Regions from separate parts of the Propioniciclava sp. LT432 genome, predicted to be linked through region 1. Evidence: predicted binding sites of a transcription regulator. Region 1 holds the regulator's gene; the other holds the start of a gene.
What was found. The regulator HrcA, encoded in region 1, represses chaperone genes, less so after heat shock. The targets are predictions, from matches to a motif close to TTGGCACTCGNNNNNNNCGAGTGCCAA.

Region 1 (4,206 bases):
TCCGAGCGGGGCGCGGGCGCCGCACGCAACGGCACACCACTCACCCGACTGGCCATCACGCCTGGCCCGTGGCAGGTCGCCGTCTGGCCCAGACTGGCCAGGGAGCGTGCCGAGGGGGTACGCCTGCGCCCCACCCGGGGTTCCTGCGCGATTGACTACCCGGCCCTCGCGCGCGGCGAGTTGGACGGGCTCGCCTACCGGTCGATCCACCCCTGGGACCACCTGGCGGGCACGCTCCTGGTGACCGAGCTGGGCGGGGCGGCGAACGTGGATGACGTCCCCTACGCGCCCGGCGTCAGCGGCAGCATGCTGTCCGTGGGGCGGTCGGACGCCGTGGCGGCCCAGGTGGGCCGCGTCCTGCGCCCCTGATCAGCCCTTGAGCAACGGTAGGGTCGGACGCCGGCGTGGCCGCCCCGCCTCGCGCATGCGGACGATCGCCTGGGCCACGAAGCGCTCAGCTGGCTCCTGGGGCCACGGCCAGGCGCTCGACCAGGCGCCCTCGACGCCCTTGCCCGCGTCGTACAGCTCCTCCGCGCGCTCGTAGAGCCACTGCATCTCACCGCGCTGGGTCCCGGCCGCATCCATGTCGAGCGCCGGCCCGTGGCCGGGGACTATCAGGCAGTCGCGCGGCATCATGCCGGCGACCCAGTCCAGGCTGGCGCCCCAGTCGCCCGGGTGGGAGTCGGGCCCGGCCCAGGGCTCGGCGGCGGTCTCCAGCAGGTCCCCGAGGAAGGCCACACGGCGGGCGGGGACGACCGCGACCGCGTCGTGGTCGGTGTGCCCGCGGCCGAAGTGGGCGAACTCGACGTGGCAGTCGCCCAGGTTGACCGCGTACGCCATGTTGAACGTCGTCGAGGGGGAGGCGAGGTCGGCATCGACCATCCCGAAGGGGGCCAGGGCGTCGGCGTCCGGACGCCGCTCCGAGAGGAGGGTGCGCAGCCCGTCGTGGCCGATCGACTCCACGCCCTCGAAGCCCGCCAACCCGTACAGGTGGTCGTGGTGGGCGTGGGTCACCAGCACGTGGGTGACGGGGACGTCGCCGGCCAGCGCCCGAGCGGCCGCAAGGATCGCGCGCCCCTGGTCGGGGGAACTGCCGGTGTCGATGACCAGGGCGCCGGTGGTGCCGACGACGAGGCCGATGTTGACCGAGTCCGGTTCGGCGACCGCCACGTACACGCGGTCGGCAATGGGCTTGAACTCCGACAGGCTGAACTCCACCTGGCCACCCTACCGGTGCTCCTCCTCGGTCCCGTCCCCCTCCTCGGGCCCGGGACGGCGCTCCACCTCGATGGTGATCGAGCCCGAGTCCAGGTCGTCCGGCTGGCGTCCGCGGCCGGCCTTGGTGGTGTCGACGAACAACCGCTTCTCGGCGTCCTTCCAGCGCTTGAAGTGGGCCAGGCCCGGCTGGAACAGCGTGAAGAAGTCCGACATGGCTCCAGTGTGCACGGGCCGTTCCGGCCCGGTCGTGGGCATGGCGTAGACTGGCACTCTGAGGTGGTGAGTGCCAAGGAGGTGATGGGTGTGCTGGACGACCGCAAGCTGGAGGTCCTGCGCGCGATCGTCACGGACTACGTCTCCAGCCAGGAACCCGTCGGCTCACGTGCCCTCGTGGAGCGGCACAACCTCAACGTCTCGCCCGCCACGGTCCGCAACGACATGGCGGTGCTCGAGGAGGAGGGCTACATCACCCAGCCCCACACGTCGGCGGGGCGCATCCCGACCGACAAGGGCTATCGGCTGTTCGTGGACAGGCTCTCCACCGTCAAGCCGCTGTCGACCAGCGAGAAGCGCGCGATCACCGCGTTCATGGCGGGTGCGGTCGACGTCGACGACGTCGTCCGCCGGACGGTCCAGCTGCTGGCCCAGATCACCCGCCAGGTGGCCATCGTCCAGTACCCGGCGCTGTCGTCCTTGGTGATCCGGCACGTCGAGGTCCTCCGCCTCGGCCCCGACCGTGGTCTGGTCATGTGCGTCTCGGCCACCGGCACCGTCGAGCAACGCCTCGTCCCGCTCCCGCCGGACGGGGACGGCGACGAGGACCTCACGCTCGTCCGTCGCCGGCTCGGTGACCTCCTCATCGGCGCCAACGCCCGCGAGGCGGTCGAGCGGCTGGCGACGTTCGCCGACCAGGTGCCACCCTCGGCGTCCGCCCTGGCCACGACCGTGGCGGCGGCGATGTTGGACATCGTCTCCGGCGACCCCGGGGCCCGTGTGGCCGTCGCCGGCGTCCCGAACCTCACCCGCTTCGGTGACCAGTTCGAGACCACGGTGAAGCCCGTGCTCGAGGCACTCGAGGAGCAGGTGGTGCTGCTGCACCTGCTCGGCGAGGCGACCTCGACGGCGGACGTCACCGTCCGGATCGGGCGCGAGAACCCCTACGAACCGCTCCGGTCGACGTCCGTCGTGGCGTCCGGCTACGGTTCGGACGAACGCGTGTGGGCCACCCTCGGCATCCTGGGTCCCACGCGCATGGACTACCCCTCGGCCATCGCATCCGTGCGCGCTGTCGCACGTTACGTGGGTCGATTCCTCGCTGAAGGCTGAACCGCACACGAAGGAATGAGTTGAGCGACTACTACGAGGTCCTGGGCGTGCCCCGGGACGCCACGGCCGACCAGATCAAGAAGGCTTACCGCAAGCTGGCGATGAAGTACCACCCCGACGTGGCGGACGACCCTGGCTCGGCCGAGAAGTTCAAGGAGATCGGCGAGGCCTACGCCGTCCTCAGCGACGACAAGAAGCGCCAGATGTACGACCTGGGCGGCGACCCCATGCGAGGCGGCGCCGGCGGCTTCGGACCGGGCGGCTTCGGCGGGTTCCCCGGGGGGGCCCAAGGGTTCGACGTCGGCGGCCTGTTCGACGCCATGTTCGGTGCCCAGGGTGCGCGCGGCCCGCGCAGCCGCGTCCGCAAGGGGCAGGACGCCCTCGTCCGGCTCAGCCTGACCCTCGCCGAGGCGGCCTTCGGCGTGACCAAGCCGATCCGCGTCGACACGGCGGTCATCTGCCCGACGTGTTCCGGCCGGGGCGCGGCGGACGGCACCGAGCCGGTGACCTGCTCCACCTGCCACGGCGCCGGCGACGTCCAGACCGTGCAGCGCTCGTTCCTGGGTGACATCCGGACCGTCCAGCCCTGTCCGACCTGCCGCGGCTACGGCACGGTCATCGAGCATCCCTGTGGCGAGTGCTCCGGTGAGGGCCGCGTCCGGTCCACGCGCACGATCAACGTGAAGATCCCGGCCGGCGTGGGCACCGGCAACCGGGTCCACCTGGACTCCCAGGGCGAGGTCGGTCCGGGCGGCGGCCCGTCCGGCGACCTGTACGTGGAACTGTCGGTGCTCCCGCACGAGGTGTTCAGGCGGGACGGCGACAACCTGGAGATGGTGGCGCGTCTGCCCATGACCGCGGCGGCGCTCGGCACCGAAGTGTGGATCGAGACGCTCGAGGCGGACGTCGAGGGGACGCTCCCCGAGGAGTCCCGCGTGAAGCTCGACGTGCCCGTCGGTACCCAGTCGGGGACGCGTCTCGTCATCCCGGGCCGCGGCGTGCCGCGCCTGCGTGGCGCCGGACGGGGCGACCTCGGCGTTACGCTGTTGGTGCAGACGCCGCAGGCGCTGGACGACTCGCAGCGCGACCTCCTCCGCAAGTTGGCAGAGGCGCGGGGCGAGACGCGTCCGGAGGCCACGGTGTCACGCGGTCAGTCGCACAAGGGGTTCTTCAGCAAGTTGAAGGACGCCTTCACCGAGTGACCCACACCCGAAGCGACGACCGAGCCGAGGAGTCATGACCGAAGCCATGTTCCTGTCCGACCTGCACTCACCCCAGGTCGGGGACACTGTGACCATCAGCGGGGACGAGGGCCGCCACGCGGCCACCGTCCGCCGCATCCGCGTGGGGGAGGTCATCACGGTGTCGGACGGCGCCGGCACCGGCGTGCGCGGACCGGTGGTGGCCGTCGACAAGGCCTCGGTGGCCCTGGAGGTGGCGGAGGTCCGCACCGCGGGCATTCCGTCGATCCGGTACCACGCCGTCCAGGCGCTGGCGAAGGGCGACCGCTCCGAACTGGCCGTCGAGATGCTGACCGAGATCGGTGTCGACCGGATCATCCCCTGGCAGTCCAGCCGCTCGGTCGTCCGGTGGACGCACGACCGACAGGAACGCCAGCTGGGCCGCTGGCGGACGACGGCCCGCGAGTCGACCAAGCAGAGC
Region 2 (4,206 bases), on a different contig from region 1:
GGGCCACCACTTCGCGGGGGCTGAACGGCTTGGTCACGTAGTCGTCTGCCCCCACGCTGAGCCCGACCAGCTTGTCGACCTCCGCGTCACGTGCCGTGACGAGGATGACGGGAACCTGGGAGGTCGTCCGGATGCGCCCGAGCACCTCCAGGCCGCCCAGGTCGGGCAGCCCGACGTCGAGCAGGACGAGGTCGATGGCGGGGTCCGCCGCCAGCAGCGCCAGCGCGTCCGACCCGGTGGACGCCTCGGCGACCTCGAACGCATCGTTGGTGAGGTACGCGACGAGCACCTCCCGAATGCTGTCCTCGTCGTCGACCACGAGGATCCGCTGCCTCATCCCGCCCCTTCCCCGCACGGTTGGTCAATGCCTCCGAGGCTACGCGCTCGCGGAAAGGATCGAGGCCCCCACGCCGTGCGTGGGGGCCTCGAACGCCTTCGACGGAAGCCGTCAGGGCGACTCAGTGGCTGTGGCCGTGGTCGTCCTCGGAGTCCTCCGGCTTCTCGACCACGAGGGTCTCGGTGGTGAGCAGGAGCGCCGCGATGGACGCCGCGTTGGACAGCGCGGAACGGGTCACCTTCACCGGGTCGATGACGCCGGCGGCGACCAGGTCGCCGTACTCGCCGGTCGCACCGTTCCAGCCGTAGCCCGCACCGAGCTCCTTGACCTTCGCCACGACCACGTAACCGGCCTCGCCACCGTTCTCGGCGATCCAGCGCAGCGGCTCGACGAGGGCCTTCTCGACGATCCGGACGCCGGCGAGTTCGTCACCGGTCTTGCCCAGGCCGTCGGACAGGACGGAAGCAGCATGGATGAGCGCGGAGCCGCCACCGGCGACGATGCCCTCCTCGATGGCCGCACGGGTGGCGCTCACGGCGTCCTCGATGCGGTGCTTCTTCTCCTTCATCTCGACCTCGGTCGCGGCGCCGACCTTGATCACGCACACGCCACCGGCGAGCTTCGCGACACGCTCGGAGAGCTTCTCGCGGTCCCAGTCCGAATCGGTGCGGGCGATCTCGGCACGCAGCTGCTCGACACGACCGGCAACGGCCTCGGCCGAACCGGCGCCGTCGACGATGGTCGTGTTGTCCTTGGTGACGACGACGCGACGGGCGCGGCCGAGCACCTCGAGGCCGACCTGGTCGAGCTTGAGGCCGACCTCGGCGGCGACGACCTGGCCACCGGTGAGGATCGCGATGTCCTCGAGCATGGCCTTGCGGCGGTCACCGAACGCGGGGGCCTTGACGGCCACCGAGGTGAAGGTGCCACGGATCTTGTTGACCACGAGGGTCGACAGGGCCTCGCCGTCCACGTCCTCGGCCACGATGAACAGGGTGCCGTTGGCGCCGATGACCTTCTCCAGCAGCGGGAGCAGGTCGTTCATCGAGCTGATCTTGCCCGAGTTGATGAGGATGTACGGGTTCTCCAGCACGGCCTCCATGCGCTCGGCATCCGTGACCATGTAGGGCGACAGGTAGCCCTTGTCGAACTGCATGCCCTCGGTGAACTCGAGCTCGGTGCCCAGCGTGTTGGACTCGTCGACGGTGATGACGCCGTCCTTGCCGACCTTGTCGAACGCGTCGGCGATGAGCTCGCCGATCTCGGAGTCGCGGCTCGAGATGGTCGCGATGGACGCCATGTCGGAGGCGGTCTCGACCGGCTTGGCCGCGTCGGCCAGCGCGGTGTTGACGGCCTCGACGGCCGCCTCGATGCCCCGCTTGATGCCGACCGGGTTCGTGCCGGCGGCGACAGCGCGGAGGCCCTCGTGGACGAGTGCCTGGGCGAGGACGGTCGCGGTGGTGGTGCCGTCACCGGCGACGTCGTTCGTCTTGGTGGCGACCTCCTTCGCGAGTTGGGCGCCGAGGTTCTCGTAGGGGTCGGTGAGCTCGACCTCCTTGGCGACGGTGACGCCGTCGTTGGTGATCGTCGGGGCGCCCCACTTCTTGTCGAGCACCACGTAACGGCCCTTGGGGCCGAGCGTCACCTTCACGGCGTTGGCGAGGGCGTCGACGCCACGCTCGAGCGAGCGACGCGCTTCCTCGTCAAACTGAAGGATTTTTGCCATTTGTTGTGTCCTTACTTGGAGACGACGGCGAGGATGTCGCGGGCGTTCAGGAGCAGGTACTCCTGGCCGTCGTACTTGACCTCGGTGCCGCCGTACTTGGAGAAGATGACGACGTCGCCCTCGGCGACGTCGAGCGGGACGCGGTTGCCCTTGTCGTCGATGCGGCCGGGGCCGGTCGCCACGACCCTGCCCTCCTGCGGCTTCTCCTTGGCGGTGTCGGGAATGACCAGGCCCGAGGCGGTGGTGGTCTCTGCCTCCAGGGGCTGGACGAGGACGCGGTCCTCGAGCGGCTTGATCGTGACGGCCACGATGGTGCCCTTTCTTCGTACGTACGGGCCCTCAGGTGGGGACCCTTGGTGGAATCCTTCGATGCCCGCCCAGGACGTCGTCGCGGTGCCGCCTTGGGCTGGCAGACTCGATGGTCGAGTGCCAACCACGACTCTATCCACGCGTTGGCACTCGTTCAACCCGAGTGCTAACGGGCTTGGAGGAAGTTTTCCACAATTTCGTTCTTCTGTTCGATTCTGTCGGGGGCTGCCCTTAGGTTGGGGGCATGGACGAACTCACCGGGCTGGCCCTCGCGGCGGTCGAGCAGGCGCTCGACTCGCTCGCCGGCGCCTCCCGGTCCGGGGTGCCGGCGGCGGCGCGGTTGGCGCTGGTGCGCCGGGCGCGCGTGCTGGCCGACCGCATGGACGCCTTGGCCGCCGTCCTGCTCGCCGAGGCGGACGCCGCGGGCTCCTCCCTCGCGGCAACAGGCACGCCGACGACGAGTTGGCCCTCCCTCGACGGGGCCAGCACGAGCCGCGAGGCGGCCGGAGAGCTGTTCGCGGCGGCCGACGTGAGCCGGCACCCGATCGTGGCGGACGCCGCCCTCTCCGGACGCCTCGGCGTCAGGCAGGCGCGGGCGGTCGCCAAGGGGGTGGACGCGTTGCCCGAAGGCTTGGACGAGGCCCAACGCGAGCGGGCCCAGCGCCTGCTGGTCGAGCGTGCCGCGCGCGAGCCGGCGAATCGGGTGCCCTCGCTGGTGAAGGGGGTGCTCGCCGAGGTCGCCCCCGAGGCCGTCCCCTCGCCCGAAGCCGAGCAGAGCCGGCTTCAGGCCCAGGCGAAGCGGGCTCGGTCGCGGCGGTCGCTGGCGTTCCACTCGGACGGTGACGGGGCGGTGACCTTCCGGGGGAGCCTTCCCGACGCGGACGCCGCCGGATTCGTGCGGATGATCGAGGCGCTCGTGGAGGATCGCCGGGCCGGCCGAGACCGGGCCGCGGATCGGCGTGATCCCCTTGCCGAGACCCGGACGCCGGAGCAGCGCCGCGCCGACGCCCTGCTGATGCTCGTGCGCCAGGCCGAGAACGGCGGCTCGGTGCCGCGCATCGCCGGCGATCGGCCCCGCGTGGTGGTGACCATGCGGGAGGCCGACCTGCGCGAGCGGGCCGAGCAGGCGGGCGTCCTGTCGTCGGGGCAGCAGATCAGTGCCGGTGACTGCGCCGGCTGTGCTGCGACGCGGACCTCCTGCCGGTCCTGCTCGGCGAGCATTCCGAGGTGTTGGACGTCGGCCGCACCCAACGGCTGGTGACGACGGCGATTCGGCGGGCGCTGAGCGTGCGCGACGGCGGGTGCACCTTCCCGCGGTGCACCGCCCCCGACAGCCAGTGCGACGCGCACCACATCGCAATGCCGTTAAGTTAGCTGGGGCTGGCGAGTGTGGATTCGTGGTAGGTGTTCCTGCTTTATTCCGCGGTGTTGTGCACGTTTTGTGTTGTGGTAGGCGGCGAAGTGTCGCTTGACGACCCGCGGGTAGCTCCTGTGTCGTCGGGGAGGATTCGGGTGCGTTACGAGTTCGTCGACTATTTCATTCAGGATCGAGGGGGGAAAGTTCCGCGCCGCTGGAAATGTGGCGTCGGATGATTCTGAGAGCGCGAACGAACGATAATCGGTCGGGGTCGATCTCGGCGAGGTCGGAAGCGTTATGCACAAGTTTTCGGATCGCGTAGTGCGCCAGGAGGAGTCCCCAGATCTCTTGTTTGACAAGTTCGGGTGAGCGAGACCGTAGGACCCGGCCATGCGCGATCTGGTGGACCTCGATCTCATCAAAGACGTTCTCGATTTCCCAACGTTCGTGATAGAGGGCGGCGATTTCATCGGCGGG

Region 2: a site for HrcA is predicted at 2,516-2,542, ahead of groES (co-chaperone GroES). Genes of this name have one in related genera too.

Annotation. Positions count from the first base shown of each region.
Region 1 covers NZ_JCAKNE010000016.1:55,388-59,593, forward strand. The annotation lists gene AC5YDV_RS10385 (inositol monophosphatase family protein) at 1-369, shown strand, start outside; gene AC5YDV_RS10390 (MBL fold metallo-hydrolase) at 370-1,218, opposite strand; gene AC5YDV_RS10395 (hypothetical protein) at 1,228-1,431, opposite strand; gene hrcA (heat-inducible transcriptional repressor HrcA) at 1,522-2,544, shown strand; gene dnaJ (molecular chaperone DnaJ) at 2,565-3,746, shown strand; gene AC5YDV_RS10410 (16S rRNA (uracil(1498)-N(3))-methyltransferase) at 3,781-4,206, shown strand, end outside.
Region 2 covers NZ_JCAKNE010000013.1:1,109-5,314, reverse strand. The annotation lists gene AC5YDV_RS08585 (response regulator) at 1-337, opposite strand, end outside; gene groL (chaperonin GroEL) at 459-2,063, opposite strand; gene groES (co-chaperone GroES) at 2,075-2,371, opposite strand; gene AC5YDV_RS08570 (DUF222 domain-containing protein) at 2,617-3,633, shown strand; gene AC5YDV_RS08565 (IS4 family transposase) at 3,910-4,206, opposite strand, start outside.